4 regions of the Labrenzia sp. R5_0 genome follow, and region 4 is predicted to be linked to each of the others. Evidence: riboswitches for the same ligand, from Rfam matches in the RefSeq annotation. Region 4 holds a riboswitch; each other region holds the start of a gene.

Region 1 (7,387 bases), on a different contig from region 4:
AATGGCAGGTTTCGCAGACAAGCTCAGGCATTTGCTTGGATCGGCTGCAATGTCGGCAGACCGGACGGGTAGGGGAGCGCAATCCAGGTCGAGGCCGGGGCACCGTTCCAAGGGCCCGCGCTGGGCCGAGCCGGACATGGAAACTCTGTCTGAAGGAGGCGAGCCCAGGAGGCCCGGCCTGCCAACCCGCGCGTCCAGATCTCGTAAACGTGCTCAGGTGACGCCGTACTACATCTGGGGAACCCTGGCGTTGCTGGCTGCCGGTTTCGCCGTTGGCGGCCTGTTCCTGCACCTTGCCGGGCAAGGGAGTGAGGAAAGCGTTGCAACCGCCCCCTTGATGCCTGATCCGCTTTCTTCCCTGCAGTCTCCGGCCAAGCAGGTGCTGCTGGCTCCGGAACCGGAACTGTCCGCGGAGCTGAAACGCAGCTTCCTGGGTCAGCCGGATCAGCTATGCGACGAATTACGGTCTCTGGGGCTCGGAAATCCTGGCTGGAGCCGGGCACCTTTCAGTGAAGGCCGCTGGCAATGTGCATCCGACCTGGTGCCCTTGACCACACCCAGCGTCGACTACGGTTCGACAACTCTTTTCTTTCTGCTGCGCGGCCCATCGGAAAAAAGCATCGATTATCTGCGGCTGAAGCTGGTGGTGGAAGATCCGCGCCAGATGCAGATCGGCCTTGATGCGGTCTGGCTGGTGATCGACGCCCTGTCGCTTCGGTATGGCTGGACGGTTCCGGAAGTGTTTCGCGAGGCGGTTTCCGGGTTCAGGCAACTGGAGACGACACACCGGGGCGTGCGGCTGTCGGTTTCGCCGGAAGACCCAAATCTGACGGGGGACCCGCTGGCAAGCCAACGGCTCAACATCATTCTGGACTTTGGCGAGCCGGACCTTATCCGGCCCGCCGACAGGTTCGAAAAAGCACCGCCACTGGAAAGCGGCTGGAGTGTCAGGGCCCCGGACGGTCAGGCAAGGGAATGAACTCTTCCGCATCGCCGGGTACCGTATCGAAACGGCCAAGACGCCAATCTTCCTTGGCCTGCTCGATGCGCTCTTTCGATGAAGACACGAAGTTCCACCAGATATAACGCCGGCCGTCCATCGGTTCGCCGCCAAGCACTACGAAACGAGCCGGCACGGGAGACGTGTTTTCGATCACCAGATGATCACCCGGTTTGAACACCAGCAGCTGGGCCGGATCGAAATTCTGGCCGGCGATGGTGATCTGGCCCGAGACCGTATAAAGACCGCGCTCTTCCCACCCGGCATCCAGCGGGATCTTCGCTCCCGGTTCCAGCGTGATATCGGCATAGAACATGTCGGACGCTGTCTTCACCGGTGCCTTGTGGCCATAAAGCTCGCCCGCGATAAGTTTGACTGAAGCGCCCTTGTCGGCAAATTCCGGCTGTTCTTCTGTGCCGTGGTGCTGGAAGGTCGGGTCGGTCTCTTCCAGGTGTTTGGGCAGGGCCACCCAGCTCTGCAGGCCGAACAGGGGACGTTTTTCCTGCAGGCGTTCCGGCCTCTCACGTTCGGAATGCACGATGCCCTTGCCGGCGCTCATCCAGTTCAGAGCACCGGGGGCAATCGCAATCTCCGTTCCAAGGCTGTCACGATGATACATCTCTCCTTCGAAGAGATAGGTAACTGTCGCCAACCCGATGTGAGGATGCGGGCGCACGTCGATACCGCCGCCGACCAAAAGTTCTGCCGGGCCCATCTGGTCGAAGAAGATGAACGGGCCAACCATCCGCCGCCTGGCAGACGGCAAGGCACGTCTTACCGAAAATCCGCCGAGGTCGGATGTCCGCGGTACGATGATCGTTTCAATCGGGTCACAGGTTGCAGCATTTCCCGGTACGGGATCAGGGCAATTCAACCAGCTCATCTGCCTCTCCATCAAAGAACATTCTGTCTTGCAAACTAGATAGGGCCTGCGAAGCCGAAGTGTCCATTGAACAGTCTGTTTCGGGTTTTCATACCCTGCACAATCTGTATAACGACCGGCCCTTCCTTGCTTTTGTTTGGTGCGACATGAAACGCGTGATGATCGTTGGCGGCCCGGGCTCGGGTAAAAGCACGCTTGCCGTTGCCCTTGGGCGGAAAACCGGACTGCCGGTCTATCATATGGACAAGATCCACTACCGCTCCGGTTGGAACGAGCGGACGCGGGAAGAGAAAGACCGGCTGACGCATGAGGTCCATCTGAAGGATGTGTGGATCTTCGAGGGTGGTCATTCAAGCACCTATGCGGAACGTATCGAACGTGCCGACACTTTCATCTGGCTCGATGTCCCGGTAACGCGCCGCATATTTCGAGTGCTGAAACGGTCGGTGAAATACAATGGGCAAAGCCGTCCGGATCTGGCCGAGGGCTGCCCGGAGCAGTTCAACTGGCAAACTGTTGAATTCCTGAGGTTCATCTGGCGAACGAGACACTCCGCCAGAGCCAAACTGGAGCACATCTACCGCGAACCTCCGGACCATCTGAAAGTCTATCGGTTCAACACCCTTGCCGAAATCGACGACTTTCTGGCGCGCCCCTGGCAACAAGGATGAAGGCTCATCCTGTCTCTTGACAGGTGCGCCTGACGGGCGGCACAACAGGGGCTCACCCGGGGTGCCTCCAGAAGAGGCTGAGATACTGCTGGCGCACTTGCGCAGTGCAGGGACCCGACGAACCTGATCCAGGTCATGCTGGCGAAGGGAAGGTGTTCTCGGCCAACTGCGTTCGCCACGGCAATGCTCCAACCCGGCCACCTTTCCAAGCCGAATGTCCGAAATGCGGGACCTTTTCCGGTCCTTGCGGAGATCCGTTGAATGCAAGCGGAATACCAGACATTCCGTGATGTCGAACGACTGATGTCCACCCTGGCAGGAGAGGCGGAATGAAGGTCGGTATCAAAGGGGCGGGTGTCGCCGGTCTGACACTGGCACATGAGCTTGTCTCGCGCGGTGTGCGGGTGGAGCTGCTGGAAAAACACAAGGATCTCACTGCCAGTGCCTCCTGGCTCGCAGGCGGCATGTTGGCGCCATGGTGTGAGCGGGAAAGTGCCGAGGAAGATGTACTGCGGCTCGGGCAAGCCGCCATTGGCTGGTGGAGCAAAGTCCTGCCGGGACAGGTTTCGCACAATGGCACGCTGGTTGTTGCCGCGCCGCGCGATACCGGCGAGTTAAGTCGCTTTGCTTCTCGAACCAGCGGCTTTGCCTGGCTCGACGCTGACGCGCTGGGCGCACTCGAGCCGGACCTCGCAGGCCGATTTGCAAAGGGGCTCCATTTTGCCGGGGAAGCCTATCTCGATCCGCGGCGGGCCCTCACGGCATTGCGGGCAAAGGTGTCTGAAAGCGGTGCCGAGGTGAGGTTAGAGGCGCAGCACTTCACCGCGGCGACCGATCTTGTCGCCGATTGTACCGGCATGGCCTCGCCGGATCCGCACTTGCGTCCCGTACGCGGTGAAATGCTGATCCTCCACGCGCCGGAGGTCTCGCTTTCGCGGCCGGTGCGTTTTCTGCACCCGCGCATCCCGGTCTATGTCGTGCCTCGTGACAACGGCGTCTTCATGGTCGGGGCAACCATGATCGAAAGCGGTGACCAGGGAGCGGTCAGTGTTCGGTCCACCATGGAACTCCTAAATGCCGCCTACAGCCTGCATCCGGGATTTGCGGAGGCAAAGATCATCGAAACCGGGGTGGGCCTCCGCCCGGCATATCCCAACAATCTTCCTCGTCTCACGTTTACCGGCAACACGTTGTCAATGAACGGATTCTACCGGCACGGCTTCCTGCTTGCTCCGCATTTTGCCATGGAGGCGGCAGGCAGGATCGTGCAACACCTTCAGGAGAAGTCCCTTGAAGCTAACCATTAACGGCGAACCTCAGGAAGTTGTCAGCGCGACGCTGGCTGCGCTTCTGGACGAACTGGCCTATGACCACGAGTTTCTTGCAACGGCGCGCAACGGCGATCTGGTTTGTGCTGAAGAACGAAGCGCTTGCGTCCTTCAAGCTGGCGACCGTATCGAGATCCTGTCGCCGATGCAGGGAGGATGACGCCTATGTTTGAAGTTTATGGCGAAAGCGTTGCGTCGCGTTTCCTGCTTGGAACTGCCCAGTACCCATCACCCCAAATTCTGTCGGACGCGGTGAAGGTATCCGGGGCTGAAATTCTGACGGTGTCCCTTCGGCGCGAAACGGCAGGAAGTGGCGGAGGCGGCCGGTTCTGGGACCTGATCCGGGAACTGAACGTCAAGGTTCTGCCCAACACTGCCGGATGTCATTCGGTGAAGGAAGCCGTCACCACCGCAAAAATGGCACGCGATCTTTTTGGAACCGACTGGATCAAGCTGGAAGTGATCGGTCATCACGACAGCCTGCAGCCGGATGTCTTTGGCCTCGTGGAAGCCGCACGTATCCTGAGCGATGACGGCTTCAAGGTGTTTCCCTATACGACGGACGATATTGTCGTCGGCGAACGGTTGCTTGAGGCGGGGTGCCAGGTGTTGATGCCCTGGTGTGCGCCAATCGGTTCGGCGAAGGGGCCGGTCAATCCGGATGCCCTTCGTGCCTATCGCAGTCACTTCAGAGGCATCCCACTTGTTGTGGATGCCGGTCTTGGCAGACCGTCCCATGCGGCCGCTGTTCTGGAACTCGGTTTCGATGCGGTACTGCTGAATACGGCTGTGGCAAAGGCCGGAGACCCTGTCGCAATGGCCAAAGCCTTTGCAGTTGCAATTGAGGCCGGTCGCCTGGCCTATGAAGCCCAACCCCTGGAACCTCGCGACATGGCGGTTCCTTCTACCCCGGTTCTCGGAATGGCGGTGTTTGAATGAAGCTCGATCCCTTTTACCTCATCGTCGACAGTTCCGACTGGATCGAGCGGCTGGTTCCGCTTGGCGTCAAACTGGTTCAACTGCGCATCAAGGACGCGAGCGACGAAGTCCTGCGCAAGGAAATCGCAGCATCCAAGAGCGCTTGCGAAAAGCACGGCTGCCAACTTGTCGTGAACGACTATTGGCAGCTCGCGATTGAGCTGGACTGCGACTTTGTCCACCTTGGTCAGGAAGACCTTGCTGACGCCGATGTGGCGGCCATTCGCAAGGCCGGTCTGAAACTCGGCGTTTCGACCCATGACGGCGAGGAACTGGAAACCGCTCTTTCTGTCGAGCCCGATTATGTCGCGCTGGGGCCTGTCTATCCAACGATCCTGAAAGAAATGAAATGGGCGCCCCAAGGCGTTGAAAAGGTCGGACGGTGGAAGCGGCAGATCGGCGAATTGCCGCTTGTTGCTATTGGCGGCCTCAATCCGGAACGTCTGCCGGGTGTGTTCGAGAACGGCGCAGATATCGCAGCCGTTGTCACCGACATCACCCGGAATGCCGATCCGGAAGCGCGCACCAGGGAATGGATAATGGCGACAGATCCCTGGCGGTAGGTTGAGTGCGTTTCGCCTTCGGCCTGGCTAAACGAAAATCGCTTTATCGTGAGCGACTTGATCGCGCAGAAATTTCTGTGCCGCGGCGACATGGCGGAGAGGGCGCGAACTTTCATGTGTCACCATCCAGTAGGCCCGGTGAAGCTTTATCTCCGGGAGAACGGCGACCAGGTCCGCATTGTCGCGCGCGATAAAATCGTGAAGTATGCCGATACCGGCACCGGACCTGACTGCTTCGGTCTGGCCGAGTGCGGAGGCGATTTCAAATCGCGCGGTCCAGTCTTTCAGGATCTCGGTGCCGTAGTTCAGCGATGGCGAGTAGAGCAGGTCTTCCACGTAGCCAATAAGATCGTGGTCGATCAGATTGCTTGCGGAGGCAGGTGTTCCCCGGCTTTCCAGATAGGTTTTTGACGCATAAAGACCGAGCGAATAGTCGACGAGCTTGCCGGCAACCAGCCGGCCTGTTTCCGGCCTGTCTATTGTCACGGCGATATCAGCTTCACGGCGGGAGAGCGAGAAGGAGCGGGGCACGGGAACGAGCTGCACCGTCAGTCCTGGATGTTTTTCCGTGAGCTTGCCAAGCCGGGGCGCAAGATACGCGACACCGAAACCATCGGGTGCGCCAATGCGAACGGTTCCGGAAATTTCCGGCGTGTTGTTTGTCAGGTCGGCTTCCGCTGCCACCGCCTCGGCTTCGATCCGTTCTGCCCGGTCAAAGAACCGGCTGCCGGCTTCCGTCAGAAGGCAGCCGGATGTTGATCTGTCGAAGAGGCGTGTGCCGATGCTGTCTTCGAGGCTCGTCAGCCTGCGCGCCACCGTGGCGTGGTTGAGGCCGAGACGGCGCGCTGCCGCCAGGATTTGTCCTGTTCGAGCGATCGCGAGAAAGATGCGGATGTCGTCCCAGTTCATTTCGATTTGCTTTCCGCGATGACCAGCCACTCCGTTTTGTTTTTTTCAGCTGATGTCAGATACCAGGCACGATGCCGCCGCGTTCATGGTGGTGAGTTCACGCCTTGCTGCACACCGGCTTTTGGTAAAGTTTCAGCCGGGATGACAACCGAGGGGAATTGGACCTATCGTTTGTCTCAGACGCTTCGTGGCGTTTTATTGCATAACTTCAAAAAACGCACAACGGGTCCGGAAATCTGGTTCTTGTTTGTAGCAAAAATAAAAGTCAAAAAAGACATCATCTCGGACGCTCGCCCAAAATCCTTTTGGCTGGTGTCAGGACATATTGGGAGAAACGCGACATGCGGAAGATCGGTCATTTTATCGGCGGCAAGCACGTGGAGGGAACTTCCGGCCGCTTTGCAGACGTCTACAACCCGGCAACCGGTGAAGTCGAGGCGCAGGTCGCCCTGGCCAGCCAGGCCGAGATGGACGCGGCAATTGCCAATGCTGCTGCCGCACAGCCTGCCTGGGCTGCCACCAACCCGCAGCGTCGCGCTCGCGTGATGATGAAGTTCGTAGATCTTCTCAACCGCGACATGGACAAGCTGGCTGAAGCTCTTTCCCGCGAACACGGCAAAACGATTCCGGACGCCAAGGGCGACGTTATCCGCGGTCTGGAAGTCGCCGAGTTCTGCATTGGTGCGCCGCATCTCCTGAAGGGTGAATTCACCGAAGGCGCCGGTCCTGGCATCGACATGTACTCCATGCGCCAGCCGCTTGGCGTCGTTGCCGGCATCACGCCGTTCAACTTCCCGGCCATGATCCCGATGTGGAAATTCTGCCCGGCGATCGCTTGTGGCAACGCCTTCATTCTGAAGCCGTCCGAGCGCGATCCGTCCGTGCCGATCATGCTTGCTGAACTGATGATCGAAGCCGGTCTGCCGGAAGGTGTTCTGAACGTCGTCAACGGCGACAAGAGCGCGGTCGATGCAATCCTGGACGACGAAACCATCCAGGCTGTCGGCTTCGTCGGTTCCACGCCGATTGCCCAGTATGTTTATGCCCGTGCAACT
Region 2 (7,387 bases), on a different contig from region 4:
TCGCGGAGCTGATCACGGTTTACCGGCCTGTGATGGATCCTGAATTGACCAACTTCGAAGGCCCGGACCTGATCGGAATCGGCCTGACAGGTTTGAATATTCGCATGGACAAGAGCGAACCCATCATCGTTGTAGATGGGGAGTTTTAAGCCATGGCGAAACTCACCAAATCGCAGCGCAAGGCCCACGCGGAGGCCGAGGCGGTCCTGACCAAGGATCGCTTGAGCGAAGACGAAAAAGACTTCGTGTTTCAGAACTGGCACGAAGGCGCGAACCACATCAACGGAGCATCCGGGGCGTTCTTTACGCCCTGGGGGCTGGCTGCAGACTTCTCCATCGATGCCGGGGGCGCTGGCAGCCGCGTCATCGATCTTTGCGCCGGGATCGGAATCCTGTCCTACTTCCTGCACCACCGCGCGAAATGGGCCGACAATTGCCCGGACCTGACATGCGTTGAGCTGAATCCCCGATATGTCGAGGTGGGCAGAAAGCTGCTGCCGGAGGCTCGTTGGATCTGCGCCGATGTCTTTGACTGGAGGGACTGGCAAAGGGAGCTTGGTGGAGAGCGTTTTGACGTGGCCGTGTCCAATCCGCCGTTCGGTGCCGTGAAGCGCGCCGGCAATGGACCGCGCTATCGTGGCCGCCAGTTTGAGTTTCACGTGATCGACATCGCGGCCGAACTGGCCAATCGGGGCGCATTCATCGTCCCGCAAGCGTCCGCCGCCTTCCGATATTCCGGCGCGCAATGCTTTCAGAGGGTTGAAACCGGTCCTGCGGCTGAATATCAGAAGTTGTCAGGGTTCCACATGTATGAAGGCGCGGGCGTCGATACCTCGATGTACAGGGACGATTGGAAGGATACCTCGATCATTTGCGAAATTGCCTGCTACGAGTTTGCCCAGGATCGCGCCCGGCAAGGTCAGGTGCAGGAGCGCCTAAGCGCCCTGCCGGTCCCGGTCGTCCCACTTCGCCCAGCCGAACAACTTGCGTTGCTGTGAGGGGAACCATGGGACCGATACGAAAAGTCAAAGTCTATGACATTGATTCCGGCCTCGGCGGCACGCACACAGTTTCCATAGTCGAAGAATTGCCGAACAATCGGATTAGCGTTCGAGTATGGTACGGCAGAGCGACGCCGACCGGTTGGGAAGCGTGGATTGAATGGGACGGTGCCACATTTGAGACAACGCACGACCAGTTAACGAACCCGAGAGTTTTAGCGCTCTACAAAGAGGAAACCTGATTCAGTTTTGAGCAGCAAAAGCAGCAGCGCAGAGCAAGCGGCGCGACCGGGCCGGATTGGCTAGCCCGGCTGAGGCAACAGCCTTGCTCTCAAACCGGAGGTAACGACGATGTGGCATTGGCCTATCAGCGTTACCCTTAAAGTGAAAAAGACCCGGACGACCTTGCAAATCGAAATCCGGGTCCAATTCATACTTTAGGGAAGGGGGCGGCGGGGAAACCTGCCATCCCACTCCGGACAAGAATATAAGTCAATTCTCTGAATTTTCCAAATGATGGATGTCAAACAGGCAATCGGATGTCCTCGCGACATCGGCCGGTAGTGTGCAAACGTGAAAAACGGCGGCCAAGCGTGACAAAACCGTGAAACGGTGCCGCAGGACCGCTCCCGGAATAGCTGAGCAAAGGCCTTTTATCAAAATACCGATTTTGGAGCCCATTCCGCTCGCCTACCGCATCGAGCGGTAGGCCATCGGGCGAAGGGAGCCCTAAACCCCTCCCCTCGAATCTCCCCTCCCCTCTGCGAATGAACTACAGATCCTTTGGCATGTAGAGATCGCCGCCAGCACGATATCTGACTGCCATCGCCTCCATGCCCTCTTGACGAGCAGCGTCGCGGATATCGTGGGAAATCCGCATGGAGCAGAATTTCGGACCGCACATGGAGCAGAAGTGCGCGACCTTGTGGGCTTCCTTCGGCAAGGTCTCGTCATGCATCGAACGGGCCGTTTCCGGATCGAGCGCGAGGTTGAACTGGTCCTCCCAGCGGAACTCGAAACGGGCGCGCGACAGGGCGTCGTCGCGGACCTTCGCTGCCGGATGACCCTTGGCGAGGTCGGCGGCATGGGCGGCGATCTTGTAGGTTATGACACCGGTCTTCACATCATTGCGGTCGGGAAGGCCGAGGTGTTCCTTCGGCGTGACGTAGCAGAGCATCGCCGTGCCGAACCAGCCAATCATCGCGGCACCGATGCCCGAGGTGATATGGTCGTAACCCGGCGCGATGTCGGTCGTCAGCGGTCCGAGCGTGTAGAACGGCGCCTCGCCGCAGACCGCAAGCTGCTTGTCCATGTTCTCCTTGATCTTGTGCATCGGCACATGACCAGGGCCTTCGATCATGACCTGGCAGTCTTTCGCCCAGGCGATCTTCGTCAGCTCTCCGAGCGTTTCCAGTTCGGCGAACTGCGCTGCGTCGTTGGCGTCGGCAATCGAGCCCGGACGCAAGCCGTCACCAAGTGAAAAGGAAACGTCGTAGGCACGGCAAATGTCGCAGATCTCCTCGAAATGCTCGTAAAGGAAGCTCTCCTTGTGATGATGCAGGCACCACTTGGCCATAATCGAACCGCCGCGCGATACGATGCCGGTAACGCGGTTGACGGTGAGCGGAATGTAGGAGAGCCGGACACCGGCATGGATGGTGAAATAGTCGACGCCCTGTTCGGCCTGCTCGATCAGCGTGTCGCGGAAGACTTCCCAGGTAAGGTCCTCGGCAATGCCGCCAACCTTTTCCAGCGCCTGGTAGAGCGGCACCGAGCCGATCGGAACCGGCGAATTCCGGATGATCCATTCACGAATGTTGTGGATGTTGCGCCCGGTCGATAGGTCCATGACGGTGTCGGCGCCCCAGCGAGTCGCCCAGACCATTTTCTCGACTTCCTCCGCCATCGACGAGGTGACGGCAGAGTTGCCGATATTGGCGTTGATCTTCACCAGGAAGTTCCGGCCAATGATCATCGGCTCCGCTTCCGGATGGTTGATATTGGCTGGGATGATCGCGCGCCCGCGGGCGACTTCCTCGCGGACGAAGTCCGGTGTAACAAAATCCGGGATCGCCGCGCCGAAGCTCTCTCCATCACGGGGAAGCTTTTCGTTTGCAGCCTTGCGACCAAGGTTTTCCCGGATGGCGATGAATTCCATCTCTGGCGTGATGATGCCGGCGCGGGCATAGGCGATCTGGGTGACGGTCTTGCCGTCTTTGGCGCGGCGCGGTTTCTGCAGGTTAGGGAATTGCAGTGTCAGGCGCTCGCCGGTGGCAAAGCCGTTGTCTTCCGGCTTGACCATGCGGCCCTCATATTCCTCCGTGTCACCGCGGGCGGCGATCCACTCGGCGCGAAGGCGCGGCAGTCCCATTTCAATATCGATCGCCTGGGTCGGGTCGGTATAGGGACCGGAGGCATCATAGACCGTGACGGGCGGTTCGCCGGCGGCCGGATGGACTGCGATCTCGCGCACTGGTACGCGGATATCGGGATGAATTTCGCCCGGCTTGTAAACCTTTGTAGAGGCAGGCAGCGGCCCCTTGGTGATTTCGGGCGTAATAGTCTTGGTGGCAATGTTCATTCTGAGGCTCCAATCTTTCAAGTTGGAGACCCAGTTCGAAGCCGGAATGATGGAAAGACGCCATGACGCTCCGGATTCTGGGCAACGTCGTACTGCAGCGCTTGCACCGTCCCTACGCCAGTATGAACTGGATCAGGTTCAACGGGTCACTGCGCTGCCATCAATCAACGGCCCAGCAGTATCTCAGCCCCTTGCCGGGGCACCCCTGGTAACGTTGCCATCGGCCATCATCCACGTGCGTTTGTCAATACAGAGATGCTTGGCTCGACGAGGAAGTGCTGTCACTTTGGCGGCAAAAGGTTGAAGGAAATGTGCCGGGTGACTCCAAAAAGTTGTCCGCGGACAACAATGCGAAGTTCTTGTCGAAACTAGGCTGAAAAATGCACTTGGTTAAGCGTTTGTAAATTGGTAACGAATCGGAGCATATTGTAACAGCGCAGTTTGAGGCGTAGTTTTCAAAAATGCGCAGTTCGAGGATTTTTCGAGATGGACACCAATCTTCTGGTTGAAGGTGCTGCTGAACACCTGCCAACGACACTTTCGGCGGACGCGAATGAGCTCGCTCATCAATTGCAGATACATCAACGAAAAATCTTTCCACCTGCTTCTCAAAAGACTATCCGAAGATTTTCGCCTGCAGAAGCAGCTAAATTGATTGGCATTAAGGAAGGCTATTTACGTCAGGTCGCCGCTGATGGGCATGGCCCCGAACCAAACGAGAACGGTAGGCGCACATATTCTGTCGAGGACATGGATCATATACGTCAGGTCTTGGACGAGAAAAATGGCACGCCAAAATATGTGCCGATCCGTCGGGGAGATGAAAAGCTTCAGGTTATCACTGTAATGAACTTCAAAGGTGGTTCCGGAAAAACCACCACATCTGCTCATTTGGCTCAGTTCTTGGCGTTGCGTGGATACCGCGTTTTAACAATTGACCTTGATCCACAAGCATCATTGTCAGCGATGTTCGGACATCAACCCGAACTAGATGTCGACGAGGGAGAAACGCTTTACGGTGCTATCCGTTATGAAGACCCTCGAGCCTTAAGCGAAATCATTCGATCCACATATACGCCAAACCTCCATATTGTTCCAGGCAATCTTGAATTGATGGAATTCGAGCATGAAACGCCCAAAGCAATGTCTGAAGGACGTTCAGCGTCCATGTTTTTCGCCCGAATAGGGGAGGTGCTGACAAGCGTTGAAAGCTATTACGACGTTGTAGTCATTGATTGCCCACCTCAGCTTGGCTTTCTAACGATGTCGGCCTTAAGTGCGGCCACAGGAGTATTGATCACCGTACATCCACAGATGTTGGACGTTATGTCTATGTCCCAATTTCTTTCTATGACAGCTGAATTGATGAGTGTTGTCGAAAAGGCCGGAGGGCGTACCAGCTATGATTGGATGCGTTACTTGGTTACTCGCTTCGAACCAAACGATGGACCACAAAGCCAGATGACCGGGTTTATGCGTTCAATATTTGGAAATCGCATGCTTCAACATGCGATGCTTAAATCTACTGCTATTTCTGATGCCGGTGTTACCAAGCAAACTTTGTATGAAGTCGAAAGAAGCCAATTTGTGCGCGGTACTTATGATCGCGCAATGGAATCTATGTCTCTCGTGAACCAGGAAATCGAAGACCTCTTAAACGTGACTTGGGGACGGAGGTAAGGGATGGCACGCAAAGACCTGATCAGTTTTTCGTCGGACGAGGATGGTGAAATCCAAGGGGATCCAAATAAATCGGATCGCCCACTGGCGGGCATCACGCCAAATAGACGGTCAAGTTCACCGGTTGGAGGCATCGCAAAAACTCTTGGCTCACTCTCAAGTCAGATGGACCGTGCTAGTGAATTAGAACGGCAACTGTTGGAAGGACAAAAGGTCGTTGAACTGGATCCCTCTCAAATAGACGATTCATTTGTTCGCGACCGTTTGGAAGCGGACCCGGAAGTCGAGAGGGACTTTGTTCAACAAATCGATGAGCACGGGCAATTAGTACCAATCCTTGTTCGTCCAAACCCGGCTCAAAAGGGTCGCATGCAGGTGGCATTCGGCCATCGTAGACTTCGGGCGGCCAGAAGCCTCAATCGAAAGGTCAAGGCTGTCGTTCGGGAGTTGAACGATGAGCAACTGGTCGTTCTTCAAGGGCAGGAAAACAGTGCCAGAACCAATCTTTCCTATATAGAACGTGCGTTGTTTGCAGCGCGATTGGAAGACCAAAAGTTCAAGCGGAATGTCATTATATCTGCGCTCAAAGTGGACAGAGCGGCTGTATCAAAAATGATCAAGCTGATCAGAGAATTGCCCGTCGAATTGATTGTTGCGATTGGCGCCGCTCCTGGTACAGGGCGACGAAAATGGATGGAACTTGCTGAGTTAGCAAAATTGGTTGATTGGAAGCCACTTCGAGAAATGTTGTCCGCGGACAACATCGCAGAGCTGACTTCGGACGAGCGTTTCGAATTCGTGCTTCGCAGCGCGAAGAAAGCAATAAAGCCGAAAAAACCAAAGATGGTGGTCCAACATGTTGAGCACGTACCGGTGACGATCAGATCGACCAAAAGCGGCACTACGTTCACCGTAAATGGAGCTAAAGCTCCAGGATTCGATGAGTTTTTGAAGGCTCAACTGAACAGTCTCTATGCGGATTACATGAAAGAGAGGGGGGAGTAAATGAGGCTCTAAACGAAAGAACCCGCCACAAGGGCGGGTCCAAACTTGAGATAAGCACGAGTGCCTATGCTCTATGTGTAGCAGCTAAAATCATAGAATCACTTGTAGCGCAACGCAAGTTCTGTCTTTGAGCAGAGCACGATTTCTTGCGTCTTTTTGCTTGTCTCGCATCTGAACACTCAGTGTCCGGTCGCGTTTATGCGCTTCCGGCAAAGGAGGACTTATGTCTTCGTCTCAGCAGATTGCGAGTTTTCGCAAGGTGTCTGCCGGGATCCTTGCGAGCGCGCATCTGGCGTCCCAGGAGGATCGGCCGAAGGTCACCAAAAAGGAAATCTCCCTGGTTCTGAAACGCGTCGCGCCGGCGCTTGGTATTGATGGCACGGCCTACCATGTCCTGGATATTCTCCTGGGCCTCGTCCAGGCGGACGACTTCCAGACAGGGAAACGGCCGGTGGTGGCGATCTCAAATCAACGGCTCGCCGAATACACACGGCGCACCACACGCACCGTCACCCGCTGCCTGAAGAAGCTCGTCGAAGCCGGAGTGCTTGCCTATCGGGACAGCCCGACTGGGCGCCGTTATATGTACCGCGGTTCAGACGGAGATTTCGCGCAGGCCTACGGGCTCGACTTCACGCCTGCATGCTTCAACTTGGAAGCCTTCAAGGCTCAGGCGGATGCGTTCCAGCGCCGGATTAAGGCAGAGCAGGAAGCCAAGCGGGCCGTCACGCGCTTTTCACGGGCGATCGCCGACGTGGTCGAATTGGAGCCTGCGGAGTTTCACGGCTTTGCAGCACGGGCCCATTCAGTTGTGAACCGGGATGAACTGACTGTCGTGGAAAAGGCGGGGATCCTGGAAACGATCTACACGGAAATTCTGGCTCTCCATGACGCCCACTCGTTGGAAATAAAGGATAAATTGTCATCCGCGGGTGACATTGATGTCAGCCCTTTATCTATTACAACCCAAACCGACTCTCTTAGAAGTAATTCTCAGCGGACTTGCTCTAACGAGCAAGACACTAAGTTTCCTTCTGACAACGGCTTCGCCGTTGAAATGGCTCTTGAAAAAGAGCCTTGCGGCGGTCGCTCGGAAACACAACGGCCGAAATCGCAAGCG
Region 3 (7,387 bases), on a different contig from region 4:
TCTCGGTCGTCTTTGAGGACGAACACCTTATCGTGGTCGACAAACCGGCGGGGCTTGTCGTCCATCCTGGTGCCGGCAACTGGACCGGCACCCTCGTCAATGCACTCATCCATCATTGCGGTGACAGCCTTTCCGGCATCGGCGGCGTGAAGCGCCCCGGCATCGTTCACCGGATCGACAAGGACACCTCCGGACTGCTTGTCGTCGCCAAGACCGACCAGGCCCACAAGGGCCTTGCAGCCCAGTTTGCCGACCACGGCCGCACCGGACCGCTGGAACGCGCCTATTCGGCTCTGGTCTGGGGAGCACCTTCCGGCCTGAAAGGCACGATCAACGCCAATCTGGCCCGCTCACAGGCAAACCGTCAGAAGATTGCCGTCGTCAAGACTTCCGGTCGCCACGCCATCACCCACTGGCAGGTGAAGGAGCGCTTCGGCAATGCCGAACAGCCTGCGCTCGCCTCGCTGCTGGAATGCCGCCTTGAAACCGGACGCACACACCAGATCCGCGTGCACATGGCTCATATCGGTCATCCGCTGATCGGTGACGACGATTACGGGTCGGGTTTCAAGACCAAGGCAAACAGGCTCGATGAGCCGCTCAAAAGCCTCGTGAACGGTTTTCACAGGCAAGCCCTGCATGCCGGCCTGCTGGCTTTCGAACACCCGGCAAATGGTAAAACCTTGCGCTTTGAGAGCCCTTACCCGGATGATTTCGCAAATCTTTTGTCCGGATTACAAAAATTTTAGGATGCGTTTTCGTTTTCTGACCATGCAATCGACCAATTTGGACCTATATTAGAAGCTTCTGTGTGCCTGTACGGACACTATTGTGCGTCCGCCTTCCCTCAAAAATGGCTTGCTTGCGTATCACTGCGGGGCAGCGGGAGGAAGGGGTCGCAAACTTGACGAAAGGGGGTGCATGATATGGCCCAGAACGTTCCGACGCTTACAGCAGGGGAAGGCGGTCTCAGCCGGTATCTGGACGAGATCCGCAAGTTTCCAATGCTTCAGCCGCAGGAAGAGTACATGCTCGCCAAGCGCTACAAAGAGCATGAAGACCCTGAAGCTGCAGAACGCCTAGTCAATTCCCATCTACGCCTCGTCGCCAAGATTGCCATGGGTTACCGCGGGTATGGCCTGCCGATCGGAGAAGTCGTTTCCGAAGGCAACGTCGGCCTGATGCAAGCGGTCAAGCGCTTTGAACCGGACAAGGGGTTCCGGCTCGCGACCTATGCCATGTGGTGGATCAAGGCGGCTATCCAGGAATACATCCTGCGCTCATGGTCCCTCGTGAAAATGGGGACCACGGCCAACCAGAAACGCCTGTTCTTCAACCTGCGTCGCCTCAAGGGCAAGATCCAGGCGTTGGACGAAGGCGATCTGAAGCCGCATCAGGTCTCTGAGATTGCCACCAAACTCGGGGTGTCCGAGGAGGAAGTGGTGTCCATGAACCGCCGTCTGGGCGGCGATGCCAGCCTGAATGCGCCCGTGCGCGCGGAAGCTGATGCCGGTGAATGGCAGGACTGGCTTGTCGATGAAAGCGACAGTCAGGAAACCCTGCTTGCCAATCAGGAAGAGCTGGACATGCGTCGCAAGATGCTGAACGACGCGATGGACGTGCTCAACGAGCGTGAACGGCGCATCTTTGAAGCACGTCGCCTGGCCGAAGACCCGATGACGCTGGAAGATCTTTCGGGCGAATTCGGTGTTAGCCGCGAGCGCGTCCGCCAGATCGAGGTTCGCGCTTTCGAAAAGGTTCAGAAAGCCGTGCGCAACAGCGCCCGGACAATGGACCAGCCCGCCGCCTGAGATAGCCGAACCTGGAAAAAACAGAAAAAGCGCTGGAGCCCAGGCTCCAGCGCTTTTCTTTTTGCTTGAAAGTCCTTCCCGGTGTCATCCCGGACGCAGCGCAGCGAAGATCCGGGATCGGAGAGCCCGGATCTTCGTCTGAAAACCACAGACAATCACAGAGACTTCCGCCTCCCCGGCCCCGGCTCGCGCTACGCTTGGCCGGGGTGACGACGGAGAGAGGGAGCTTCTTTGCCGGTGGTCAGAAGCGCTGGAGACTGGCTCCAGCGCCGTCTTGTCCTTGGCAACGTTCCTTCAACCCCTCAGCGGATTTCGGCTGTGTAGCTCTCCACCGGCACGACCTTGCTGATCAGACCGGCTTCGGCCATGAATTCCGCAAAGCGCTGGTAGCGGCCTTCATCAAGTGCAGCCGGACGCTTGGCGAACCGCGGCAACGTATCGAACCATGCCCGCCTGTTCAGCTCGTCATTGAGGTTCGGATACGCTTCTATGAAGGCATTCCAGGCCTCTTCCGGGTGATTGCTCAGATAGATGGTGGCCGCTTCCACGGCTGCCAGGAACTTGGCGAAGCGGGGATCGTCCGTCTTGTCCTTGTTGACGACATAGATCAGCTCATCAAAGATCGGCACACCGTTTTCTTCCGGGAAGAAGGCCTTGCCGGGTTTGCCTTCGATTTCGAGCTGGGTGAGCTCGAAATTGCGATATGCGCCGATCACCGCATCCACCTGACCGGCAAGCAGAGAGCCTGACAACGCGAAATTGACGTTCACCAGCTCGACATCATCCATGGTCAAACCGGCCGATCGCAGCATCTGGCCCAGCATCGCGTCCTCGAAGCCGGACACGGAAAAGCCGACACTCTTGCCCTTGAGGTCCTTCAGTTCCTGTATCGGGCCGTCCTTGAGCACGATGAGAGAATTGAGGGGCGTTTCCACCAGCGTACCGATCCATTTCAGCGGCAGCTCTTCCTCGATTTGCGCATGAAGCGTCGGCTGATAGGACACCGCGATATCGCCCTGCCCGGCAGCAACCAGTTTCGGCGGCATCGCCGGGTCCGCCGGTTCGATGATCTCAACCTCGAGGCCTTCTGCCTCGAAGAAACCCTTGGTCTGCGCGGTTACCAGCGGCGCGTGATCCGGATTGATGAACCAGTCGAGCAGCAAGGTCAGTTTCTCACTGGCCTGTACCGGCCCCGATGCCAGCAGCCCGGCGGCCAATGCGAGTGACAGGATTTGTTTTTTCATGAGGTCCTCCGTAGAGCGGCAGCTAGGTGAGCGGCTGCCAGGGAACAAGAAGTCGGGTGAGATGGTTCACGGCAAAGCGCATGATCAGCACCATCGCCGCGAGCAGGATCAGGGCGGCGAACATCATGTCCGCCTGCATCCGGTTGCTGCTTTGAAGCATGATGAAGGCAAGGCCTCCTTTTGCCCCGGCCCATTCGCCGATGATCGCCCCCATGGGAGCGAACACCGCGGCCACCCGCAGGCCGGAGGCAAACGCCGGCAAGCCTGACGGCAGGCGAAAGAACCAGAGTTCCTTCAGGCGAGACAGACGATAAAGCCGGGCGAGATCGCACAAACCCGGGTCAAGCCGCTGCAGGCCATCGAAAAACGTCGATGTGACCGTGAAGAAGATGACCAGGATGATGACGACGATCTTGGAGGCCAGCCCGAAACCGAGCCAGAGCACCAGGATCGGCGCGATTGCGAAAACAGGCAGGGCCTGCGTCACCAGAATGGGCGGCATGGCGAACCTTGCAGCAATCGGAAACAGCCACAAAAGAACGGAAAGCAATGCCCCGGCGGCTGCTCCCAGCACAAACCCGAGCACCGTCTCATAGGCGGTGATGCCGGCATGATGCAGAAGGAAGCCTGCGTGTTTGACAAAGGCCGTAAAGACGCGGTCCGGACCCGGCAGGATATAATGCTGGGTGTCGAACACATGGACGATTGCCGCCCAGATAACGACAGTCAGCAGGAGGCCGAGTAAGGTCCTGGCAACAGCTTTCGCAAACGCCATCATCCCGCACCCCCCGCCGCCGTTGGCCAACAGGAACGCATGAAAGCCGATACCGGCATTCGGATGTGCGGCGACCGCAGTGGTCGCAGACAAGTACGCATAGGATCTCCCGTCTTCGGACAAGCCGAAAATGACAATGGAGATCCGGGAATAGGCTAAGGATTCCGTCCCTTCGCCGGCATGACCCGGATCAGGTTCTAAGGGTTCGGCATTACGCCATCTCAGCTCCGGTAACCGGAACACCCCTCGGACCAAGGCGGACCATGCCTTGTGTGACGGAAAAAGGCAAGCCGCCGTGAGGCGGCTTCTTCAGATTTTGAAAGGAGGCAGGCTGGCGCTTAGCCGGCTTGCCAGGACGTGATCGCCTTTTCAACGGCATCTGCACCGGCGGTTCCCTTTTCCAGGGTCAGGATGCCGCGCTTGCCGTTTTCGTAAAGCATCGGAATGTCGATCCAGCCGCGTTCACGCAGCAAGGCGAGATTGCGTTGCTGCTCGTTCGGCAAGCTGGAAAGGGCAATCCAGAAAAAGCCCGGAGACACTTTCACGGAAGCGCCGATCAGCGCATCGCCACGAGCTTCTTCCGTAGGCTTCATGACCAGGCCTGGCACGTTGACGACGTCACCCGGAGCGAAGTTTTCCGGGAACTCGTACTTGATCTCGACCAGATGGCTGGCGGGCAAGGAAGTATCGTCATTCGGCTTGATGCGAATGTCGACCTTCACATCCCGCTCGGGGATTTCAATGGAGGCGCTCAGAACCGCGAGAGCCTTGCCGTCCAGATTCGTTTCTTCATCGACACCCCAAACGACAGCGCCTTGCGCAGCCGTTCCGGCACCGCCGGACTCTTCCCCTTCTTCGTAAAGGATAGAGCGCTGCACCGAGGAATCCGTCGCCGTGGCGGACGGAGCCGGTGAAGTTTCGTCAGGCGAAATGGCCGAGAGATTGTCTTCCGGCACCGCAATCGGGCTTTCGGTGGTCGCAGAAGACTGATCGTTTTCTCCGCTCGTCACAATGGACGGCTGGGAAGGTTCGGGCGCAGCGGAAGCTGGTGTATCGACCTGCGGTGTATCGGCCGGCGCGGGCGAATCAGACTGTCCGGTAATCGTCGTCGTGGTTACCGTACGTGCATCCGGGGCAACCACATCCGTCTCGCCTTCGTTCAACAGGCGGTCGGTGTTTTTCGAAGGCTCTTCACCTTCTCCGGCGGGGGCAGCGGTCGAAGGCTCCGGCGTGGTGTCCGGCTGCGTATCGACAGGCGTTTGCGAAGAAGACGCAACCGGCACGTTGCCGCTATCGGCAGTCTCATCGCCCGCAGGCATCAGGAAATAAGCGCCGGCGCCCAGGAGCACCAGCAACAGGACACCCGCAGCAATGACGATCGGAACGGTGCGGCTGCCGGATGAATCACCGCGCAGCGCATCCGAAGCACTCGGCTTGGCGCGCTTGGAGCGGCTTTTCTTGGAGGCCGACTTGTCCTTCGGCTTGGCTGTCTCGTCGCCCGGATAAGCCTGATCGGCGGGATCGGCCGCACCGGCGGTATCTGCAGGCTCGAACAGGCCATCATCTGTCTGTTCCGGCTGCACAGGTCCGCCGAAAGAGGGCTCCTGGCGCACAGGCGCAGCGCCCGGGTCGGCAGCTTCCTTGGCGTGGTGAACAGCCTGGCTGGCCGCGGTGCCAAGCGCTTCGGCCTGTGTCAGGGTTTCCTTCAAGGGCGACGGAGCCGGGGTATCCACCACCGGTGCTGCAGTTGTTTCAGGTTCCTGTGGTGCAGGCGCAGGCGCTTCCGGCGCAGCCTCTGCCACCGGCTCAGCCGGAGGCGGTGTCACGGGCGGCGCGGAAACCTGCGGCGCCGGGGTCGGCGTTTCGACCTTCGGAACAGTGGGGCTGAGACCGAGGCTTTCGCGGGCGGCTTCGGCTTCCACCTTGCGAATGGCTTCTTCCAGACGCAGCTGCTCGGCCGTGATCTCGGACGGCGCCAGCGGCGGCTCATAGGCTTTCAGCTGATTGACGATGGCATTGCGCGCACGGCTGTAAACGCTTCTGCGTGCAGCACCATTGTTTTCAGGTAAAGACGCGATCGTTTTCTTCAGAATTGAATAGTAATCAGCCATCTTCCTGCCTACCGGCCGACTGCAAGGATCTGTTCTGCGGGCCCGAGATTTCGTTTCATTCTCAGGCTTATAGCAAGTTTTTCGAAAACCGGTGCTATTTCTTCAATAACTTCGCCGCGACAGAGAACCTCGCAGTACCCTTTTCCTAACACAGATTGTTTGTTCGGCACACACATGGAACGCCGAAAACGAAAGGTGGTTGCGTGCGGTGATTCGCAGCACGCAACCGCAGTCCTTAATAATGTGCTTCTAACGTCACAGATCTCAATCCTGGAAGGGATTCTGCACAAGAATTGTGTCGTCCCGTTCCGGACTTGTCGACAGAAGAGCGACCGGAGCACCGATCAGTTCTTCGACGTGACGCACATATTTGATCGCCTGCGCCGGCAGATCGGCCCAGGTGCGAGCACCTTCGGTCGATTCCTTCCAGCCCGGCAGGCTTTCGTAAATCGGCTTCACGCGCTCCTGGGCACCCTGCGAAGCCGGCAGATAATCGATGCGCTCGCCGTCCAGTTCGTAGCCGATGCAGATCTTGATTTCATCAAGACCGTCCAGAACATCCAGCTTTGTCAGCGCGATGCCGGTGATGCCCGAGGTGCAGACGGTCTGGCGCACCAGCACAGCGTCGAACCAGCCGCAGCGGCGGCGGCGGCCGGTAACCGTACCGAACTCATGGCCGCGCGTTCCGAGGAACTCGCCGATCTCGTCCTTCAGTTCGGTCGGGAACGGGCCCTCACCGACGCGTGTCGTATAGGCCTTGGTAATACCGAGCACATAGTTGATCGAATTCGGGCCAAGGCCACTGCCTGCCGCAGCCTGGCCGGCGACCGTGTTGGACGACGTCACGAAGGGATAGGTGCCGTGGTCGATGTCGAGCAACGCGCCCTGTGCACCTTCGAAAAGGATACGCTTGCCCTGACGGCGCAGATCGTCCAGCAGGTACCAGACCTTGTCCATGTAGGGCAGGACCTTGTCCGCAACGCTGGCGAGTTCGTCGTAGATCGCCTGTGCGGAAACCTCATCCTGGCCAAGACCCCGGCGCAGCGCATTGTGGTGCGTCAGCAAGCGGTCGATCTTGGCTGGCAGAGTGGCAAGATTCTTCAGGTCCATCAAACGGATAGCGCGGCGGCCAACCTTGTCTTCATACGCCGGTCCGATACCGCGCTTGGTGGTGCCGATGCGCGTTCCGGTGTTGGAATTCTCGCGCAACGCATCAAGCTCGCGGTGCAGAGACAGGATCAGCGTTGCGTTCTCGGCAACACGCAGGCTTTCCGGCGTCACCACGACGCCCTGCTTGCTGAGGCGTTCGACTTCCTCTGCCAGCGCATGCGGATCCAGCACGACGCCGTTGCCGATGACGGACAGCTTGCCTTCGCGTGCAACCCCGGACGGCAGGAGAGACAGCTTGTAGCTGACACCGTCGATGACAAGGGTATGACCGGCATT
Region 4 (7,387 bases):
CTTCCAGCGCCACCTTGTTAAACAGCGCTTCACCGGTGCCGTTGGGTTCATGGAACCCCGGCGTGTAGTAGGACTTGGCTGCTTTCTGGAAACCCATTGCCCTGTCCGACCAGGGACCCAGGAATTCGGTAGCGTCCAGCACGCCGCTGTCCAACGCCTGGAACAACTCTGCAGGCGGCAGGCTGACAGGCGTCGCCCCAAGCCGATGCATCACTTCGCCGCCAAGGCCCGGCATGCGGATCTTCAGCCCCTTGAGATCGTCAAGAGTGTTGATTTCGCGCTTGAACCAGCCACCCATCTGGACGCCGGTGTTGCCGGCCATTACGGGCCTTAGTCCGAACGGGGCATAAAGCTCGTCCCAAAGCGCCTGGCCGCCCCCCTGCTCAATCCAGGTGATATGCTCATGCGGCAGCAAACCGAAGGGGATGGCGGTGAAATAGACCGAAGCCGGGATCTTGCCCTGCCAGAAAAACGAGGCCGTGTGCGCCATCTGCGCCGTCCCCGCCGAGACGGCCTCGAACACGCCCAGAGCCGGCACCAGTTCCCCTGCAGCATAAAGCCGAACGCGCAGGCGACCGCCGGACATCAGCTCGATCCTGTCCGCAATGTGCTGCGCCGTGACCCCGGGCCCCGGCAGGTTCTTTGGCCAGGATGTGACCATCTTCCATTCCAGCGTCGCCTGCTCCTGCGCCACCGCCGGGGCGGCCAACGCGCTTGCACCGGCGGCGGCGGAAGCCCCCAGAAGTCCGCGACGGCTGATCCGTCCGGTTTCGGTTTTTGGCTGATCGGTCATCTCACTTGCTCCAGAACGCGTGGAAATGATGGACTGGCCCATGACCACTGCCGATGTGAAGCGTGTCGGCAGCAGCGATGGCGGCCTGAATATAGGACTTTGCGGACCTGACGGCCGCTTCCATGCCCTGCCCCTTGGCGAGACCCGAGGCAATCGCGGATGACAGGGTGCAACCGGTGCCATGCGTGTTGTCGGTCTTGATCCGCTCTGACCTGAGCCAGACCGCATTGCCGTTGCGATCCAGAAGCAGATCAGCGCTATTCGCGCCAGACCCGTGCCCGCCCTTGAGCAGAACCGCATTGGCTCCAAGACCGAGCAGACCTTCTGCCTGCGCCTGCATTTGCGTTTCGTCTGCGGCGACGTCGCCCTGCAACATGCGGGCAGCTTCATGCAGGTTCGGGGTAACAATATCGGCCAGCGGCAGCAGCAAGGCAATCAGCGTGTCGACCGCACTGTCGGCAAGCAACGGGTCACCGGAGGCAGCCACCATCACCGGGTCAAGCACAACCGGGCCAGTCTCATGTGCACGAAGCCCTTCAGCTACCACCTCAATCGTATCGACACGCGACAGCATGCCGATCTTTGTCGCCTTGACGGCAAGGTCGGAAAAGACGGCCGTCATCTGGGCCCGCACGAACTCCGGCGGCACATCATGGATGGCGCTGACGCCAAGCGTGTTCTGCGCCGTCAGGGCTGCAATAACACTGGCACCAAAGACGCCGTTTGCGGAAAAGGTCTTGAGATCAGCCTGAATGCCGGCTCCGCCGCCGGAATCCGATCCTGCAATGGTTACCGCAATTGCGGTCATAGGAACCTCCTGGGAGTAGATGCCGAAAAGGCTGCGTCAGCCGGTCTTGAGACGGGCTTCAATGTCGCGGTCAGTCAGGCAATAGAGTGCGTCGAGCAACTCCGGCACCAGACTGCCTGGCCCGCCTGACCGGCTGGCCGCGATTTCGCCGGCAATGTTGAAGACGGACAGTCCGCAAGCAGCTGCAAGCGCCCTGTCCTTTTCGATGCTCAGGAACGCTGCCAGAACAGCACCGCCGGCACAGCCGGTGGCCGTCACGCGTGACATCAGTGGATCGCCGTTGCGCAGCAGGAAATCCTCGCCGCGGCTCTCGACCCTGTCTTCCGGGCCGGTAACCGCAAAAACCGTACCGGCCTCGATCAATGCATCGGCATCCGCCCGCTCCGGCAAGAGAGCGGTGAGTTCTTCCGGATTGAGCCGCACCAGATCCGGCTTGAGGCCCAGCAGGTCGCGCGCATAGGCGCAGCGCACGGGAGACCGGTTGACGAAAACCGGATCGACACAAACCGGACGTCCGGCAGTCCTGGCAGCTTCGATCGCTAGCGGAATGGCCGCACGACGTTCCTCGTCAAGGGTGCCGAGGTTCACCAGCAGCGCATCAGCCCCGCCGGCAAAGGCCGCAACTTCCTCCCGCGCGATGGTCATGGAAGGAACGGCGCCGAGCGCAAGCAGCACATTGGCGGTGAAACTCTGGGCGACCGCGTTTGTGACGGCGTGAACGCGCGGCGTTTTCTGCCGCACCCTTTCCAGAAGGGTGAAGACCTGTTCGGCGCTCAGGGCCTGCGTGGAAGCAGCGACGGAAAGGCTCATGACGGCTCTCCTGCGACAGAAAGCCCGTTGCCGGTATTCCGGAAAGGACGTGTTGAAGGGAGTGGTGTGTGCATCATGATCTCAAATCCCTCCGCCGGTATCAGCCGGATCAGGTTCAAGGAGTTGGCAGGCCGCCTCTCAGCCCGGTCCAGGATGGCCGGGCACCCCCATGAGATGATTGCACTGCTAACAAGCCGGCCGTGCGATTGCAAGACCCGGCTTGTGCAGAGCGGCTACTCGGCAATTGACTGGCGGGAGGAGATAGGCGATGTCCTAGTCTGCTTTCGTGAATCTGTTGCCCGGCATGTTTGGCTGACCGAACAGCCCGGCTGATGGTTCAGGTGACACGTTCACCCCCTTCAAACACCAACTGCCCGGAGCGCCCCATGGTACCGTTTTTCGTGATGATCAAATGCCAGTTGGGCAAGACTTACCAGGTCGCCAATGCGATCGCCGATGCGGAAATTGCGTCCGAAGTCTACTCCACCTCCGGCGACTACGATCTTCTGGTGAAATTCTATGTCGACGACGGCTCGGACATTGGCCACTTCGTGAACGAGAAGGTCCACCCGATCGACGGCATTCAGGACACCAAAACCATCATTACCTTCAAGGCCTTCTGAACTCAGACCCGGAAATTTCCATGAAACTCATTAAAATCGCCGCCCTTTGCCTGCCCCTCGCTCTTGCTCCGATCGGCTCGACCGCGTCCGCGCAAGGCATGCCACCGGAGCAGATCAAGCAGATCCTGGACCTGACCAAGGCCAACTGGGTGTCATTCCGCGACTGGCAGGGCCAGGAGCTGATCTATTTCACCCACCTGGAATCCTGGAAGTGCGGCATCGACTATGTCTTCTACGGACTGAACGACGACCCGATTGAGCAGGAATGGCAACTGGAAGCCTGTGACCCGGACAACCAGAATGTCGTTCTGAAGGACAAGCCCTATCTGGAGCTGCCCCTGGGTTCGGCCCAGTCGATCAGCGTGCAGCTGATCTTCAAAGACGGCACCAAGAGCGCTGTCGAGCGGTTCGAATACAAGTCCCAGTAAGGCCGATTTCGGAAACCACCCGCATTCACCGTCATTCCGGACAAGTGAGGCAAAGCCGAGCACCGATCCGGGATCCAGCGCATCAGCGTGAGCAAAGCGAACTCTTCTCTCTTTGTGTAATGCCGCGCCTAAGGCGCGAAATAAGTGCTGGATTCCGGATCTGCGCACAGCATTGCTGTGCTTGTCCGGAATGACGGGGAAGACAGCGGGACCTGCCCTCTTGTCTCTCCCTCCCCCCCTACGAACGCGAGGGTGATGACGCCCGGCGTGCCTTTGTCCGGTCCAGCCCGAGCTTGTGCTCGCGGTAGATGACGAAAATACCGGCGGCAATCACGATCAGCGCCCCCAGCACCACAGCGGGCAAAGGCGTTTCGCTGAACACCACCCAACCGACAATGATCGCCCACAGCATGTTGACATAGTCGAACGGGGCAATGGTGGAGGCATCCGCGAACCGGTAGCTCTGCGTCAGCAGGATCTGGCCGACACCGCCCGCAAGGCCGATCAGCAGAAGCAGACCTGCCGTGGGCAGGTTCGGAATGATCCAGGCCTGACCCGGCAGCAGAAAGCCCAGCGGCAGCGTGAGCAGCGACAGGACGGACGACATGCCCGCAAACCAGGTAACGATCGTGGACGTGCGCTCCGTCTCGCACAACTTGCGCACGGTGATCATGGCGAGCGCGGCAAAGCCAGCTCCTGTCAAGCCGATCAGGGCCCCGATCATCGAGTTGCTGTCCAACTCCGCGTCACCCAGATGCGGTGACAGCACAACCAGAATGCCGACAAAGCCGACACCGACTGCGCTCCAGCGATAGACCCGCACCTTTTCGCCAAGGAGCAGAAACGCCAGCACCACCACGAAGAGCGGCGATGCAAAGCCGATCGCCGTCGCATCCGGCAAGGGCAGCAGAGACAACGCGGTGAAGCCGCAAACCATCGCCGTCAGGCCGACGGACGCCCGGGTAAGATGTCCCAGCGGGTTGGCCGTTCGAAAGGCGAGCCCCAACTCCCGGCGCATCGCCACCATGATCAGCACCGGAAACAGCCCGAAGAAATTCCGTGCGAACACAAGCTCACCGATCGGCACCGTCTCGGCGGCGATCTTGAGGGCCGTTGCCATGACGAAGAACACCATGGTGGAGGCCACTTTCAGCGATATTCCGATAAGAGGTGCCTGCCGGGTCATCCCGGTAGGCGCCGGAGGTCCGGAGAAACGGGACTTCTGGCTCAAGAACGCCATGACAACTTCCAGGCCCGGCGCTCTTCATGAAGCCACGGGCGGTGCGTCGGACCGCGGAACCGCCGGGACAGAAAACTGGCTTGAACGTCTTGCGCAGACCTGACCTTAAGCTTGCGCCCCCGGTTCAGGAGTGGTGCCGCCGGCAACCGCGAGCTCCCGCTCGGCAATGGAGACCTCAAAGCCTTTCAGACGTTTGTAGATGGACAGGAGCTCGATGATCGTCGTCCAGGAATTCACCAGGAACTGGAAGGACGAGGACACCTGGCTGAAGGCCGTCAGGATTTGCTGCACGATACCAAAGGTGATCTTGCCCACCACAATCGTCGGAATGAGGATGAAATAGGAGAAGATGTTGTCCGACTGAAGGTAAATGCCGCGGGCCAGGTTAAAATAGAGATAGTGGAAGTAGAGCCGGAAATAGTTTTGACGGACAAAACCGAACAGCTCGCGCAAGGTCGCCGGATTGGCGCGATCTTCATGATCTTCCCCGTACACAAGTTCCTTACGGTAGGCTGCCTCAACGCGCTGGTTGTGGAACTCCAGTCCGGGCAGCTTGATGCCGACAAGGCCGAGCAAAACCGTCCCAAACAGCGACCAGATGATTGCCGCGGTGAACAATGGCGCTGGAATTTCGCCTACGATCGGCAGGGACGAGACGTGACTTGAAAGCGCAAACAGCACCGGCAAGAAGGCAATCAGTGTCATGATCGAGTCGATGAATGCAACGCCAAGCCCTTCCATGATGGAAGCAAAGCGCATCGTGTCTTCCTGAATACGCTGCGAGGCACCTTCGATGTGGCGCACATTCGACCACTTTTCGACGTAGTAGTCGTTCATCGCCGTACGCCAGCGGAAGACGTAGTGGCTGACGAAGAAGCGCGTGAAGATGTAGAGAATGACCCAGACCGATGTAATCTGCGCGAAGATCAGCATCAGGTTGTAGAAGTCTGCTGCGGTGACACCGCTTTCCTCTCCATTGAGCGCGTTTTGCAGCGTATCGAAGAACGGTCTGCGCCAGTTGTTGATCGCGACTGACACCTGAACGCTGTAGTAGGTCATGAAAATGATCAGGGACGAGCCCCAGATCGACCAGATCTGCCAGCGGTGGTCGCGAGAGAACATCCACCAGAAACCGCCGAAGAGCAGCGTGCAGATGCCGTAATAGATATAGAACCAAAGAAAATCAGGTGTGACGAAATAGGGCAGCCCGATGGGTGGCTGCTCACCCTGTGGCGGCGTGCCGAAGCCCAGTGTTTCTGTCAGTCCTTCAGCAAACCCGTACCAGGCAAGGATTGCGGCGAGTGACCAGAGGAAGGCAGACAGGAAGAAAAGTTTGGGCTTGGGAAAGAAGGACTGAAACAACGGGAGGATCCTATTTCTTGAAGCGGAAGGATTCGCGCCACGCACCGATGAACCGCAAGATTGCGGCAAGAACCGGATAATTCATACGTTTATTTAAAAGAAACCACAGACACAATCTTGAGAACCGGGCTTTACCGGTGTCAACTTGCTGCCTGAAAGATAAAAGGCGCCTCGAAAGGGCGCCTTTTTCAGTTTCCGTTACTTTGCTGCCTGGATGGCTTCCCACACGCGAAGCGGGGTTGCCGGCATGTCGATCAGCTCACTGACCCCTGCTCCGTCCTTCAGCGCCTTCTGCACGGCATTCATGACCGATGCACAGCCGCCGATGGTTCCGGCTTCACCCGCGCCCTTGATGCCCATGGCATTGGTGGTCGATGGAACGTTGCGGGTCTCGAAGTGAATGTCCGGCAGGTCTGCCGCACGGATCATGCGGTAGTCGAGTAGCGAAGCCGTCAGAAGCTGGCCGTCTTCGTCGTAGATCGTCTGTTCGCACAGAGCCTGGCTGAGTGCGGAGGCCGCACCGCCATGCACCTGACCGGCCAGAAGAAGCGGGTTCACCGTGACACCGAAATCATCGACGATCACGTAGTTGACGATGGCAACGTCACCGGTATCCGGATCGATTTCCACCTCGCACACATGGGTGCCGTTCGGATAGGTCGCCTCAGTCTGATTGACCTCTTCGCGGGCGGTCAGGGTTTCCCCGGCACCTGCTGCAATCTCGGCTAGTGTCACCTGCTGGTCGGTTCCGACCACACGAACCATGCCACCGTCGAGTTCAAGATCCTCGATCCCGGCCTCAAGCCGGTCAGCGGCAAGTTCCTTCACCTTCTTGACCAGCGCAATACCCGCATCGCGGACAGACGGCAGGCCGATGGGGATGGAGCGCGAACCACCCGTTCCGCCCCCCTTGCGCACCCGGTCGGTGTCGCCCTGGATAACGTCGATGTCCTCGATGGAGATGCCGAACTGTTCCGCGATCACCTGGCTGTAGGCCGTCGCATGGCCCTGGCCGTTGGTCTGCGTACCGATCAGCAACGTCAACGTACCCTTGTCGTTGAGCTCAAGGGTGGCTTCCTCGCTGCCAGGGAAGGCACAGGCCTCGATATAGGAACAGATGCCGATGCCGCGGTACTTGCCGTGCTTCGCACTGTCGTCCTGCCGGGCCTTGAAGCCGTCCCAGTCGGCAACTTCCAGCGCCTTTTGCAGATGGCCGGAAAAATCGCCGGTGTCGTACATTCGCCCCGTCTGGGTCGTGTAAGGCAGTTGCTCCGGCTTGATGAAATTGCGCTTGCGGATCTCTACCGATCCGACACCGGTTTC

What was found. A riboswitch is a leader RNA that binds a small molecule or an ion and turns the genes downstream of it on or off. The one in region 4 is predicted to bind thiamine pyrophosphate.
Region 1: linked by a shared signal. The riboswitch ahead of thiO (glycine oxidase ThiO) and the one ahead of J7447_RS11140 (hydroxyethylthiazole kinase) in region 4 are both predicted to bind thiamine pyrophosphate.
Region 2: linked by a shared signal. The riboswitch ahead of thiC (phosphomethylpyrimidine synthase ThiC) and the one ahead of J7447_RS11140 (hydroxyethylthiazole kinase) in region 4 are both predicted to bind thiamine pyrophosphate.
Region 3: linked by a shared signal. The riboswitch ahead of J7447_RS26465 (ABC transporter permease) and the one ahead of J7447_RS11140 (hydroxyethylthiazole kinase) in region 4 are both predicted to bind thiamine pyrophosphate.

Annotation. Positions count from the first base shown of each region.
Region 1 covers NZ_JAGHRK010000001.1:1,387,818-1,395,204, forward strand. Annotated here, with positions in the region: gene J7447_RS06385 (DUF6030 family protein) at 137-979, shown strand; gene J7447_RS06390 (pirin family protein) at 948-1,883, opposite strand; gene J7447_RS06395 (DNA topology modulation protein FlaR) at 2,030-2,554, shown strand; TPP riboswitch at 2,602-2,722, shown strand; gene thiO (glycine oxidase ThiO) at 2,884-3,861, shown strand; gene thiS (sulfur carrier protein ThiS) at 3,845-4,042, shown strand; gene J7447_RS06410 (thiazole synthase) at 4,048-4,821, shown strand; gene J7447_RS06415 (thiamine phosphate synthase) at 4,818-5,423, shown strand; gene J7447_RS06420 (LysR family transcriptional regulator) at 5,451-6,332, opposite strand; gene J7447_RS06425 (CoA-acylating methylmalonate-semialdehyde dehydrogenase) at 6,674-7,387, shown strand, end outside.
Region 2 covers NZ_JAGHRK010000012.1:24,479-31,865, forward strand. Annotated here, with positions in the region: gene J7447_RS30375 (hypothetical protein) at 1-149, shown strand, start outside; gene J7447_RS30380 (methyltransferase) at 153-998, shown strand; gene thiC (phosphomethylpyrimidine synthase ThiC) at 1,774-3,582, opposite strand; TPP riboswitch at 3,674-3,799, opposite strand; gene repA (plasmid partitioning protein RepA) at 4,069-5,262, shown strand; gene repB (plasmid partitioning protein RepB) at 5,266-6,267, shown strand; gene repC (plasmid replication protein RepC) at 6,491-7,387, shown strand, end outside.
Region 3 covers NZ_JAGHRK010000006.1:255,084-262,470, reverse strand. Annotated here, with positions in the region: gene J7447_RS26480 (RluA family pseudouridine synthase) at 1-749, shown strand, start outside; gene rpoH (RNA polymerase sigma factor RpoH) at 927-1,811, shown strand; gene J7447_RS26470 (ABC transporter substrate-binding protein) at 2,114-3,055, opposite strand; gene J7447_RS26465 (ABC transporter permease) at 3,078-3,923, opposite strand; TPP riboswitch at 3,981-4,087, opposite strand; gene J7447_RS26460 (hypothetical protein) at 4,169-5,941, opposite strand; gene J7447_RS26455 (adenylosuccinate synthase) at 6,206-7,387, opposite strand, start outside.
Region 4 covers NZ_JAGHRK010000002.1:496,889-504,275, forward strand. Annotated here, with positions in the region: gene J7447_RS11130 (TRAP transporter substrate-binding protein) at 1-793, opposite strand, end outside; gene thiD (bifunctional hydroxymethylpyrimidine kinase/phosphomethylpyrimidine kinase) at 795-1,601, opposite strand; gene J7447_RS11140 (hydroxyethylthiazole kinase) at 1,638-2,411, opposite strand; TPP riboswitch at 2,480-2,590, opposite strand; gene J7447_RS11145 (Lrp/AsnC ligand binding domain-containing protein) at 2,798-3,034, shown strand; gene J7447_RS11150 (hypothetical protein) at 3,055-3,462, shown strand; gene J7447_RS11155 (DMT family transporter) at 3,701-4,702, opposite strand; gene sbmA (peptide antibiotic transporter SbmA) at 4,808-6,064, opposite strand; gene J7447_RS11165 (xanthine dehydrogenase family protein molybdopterin-binding subunit) at 6,263-7,387, opposite strand, start outside.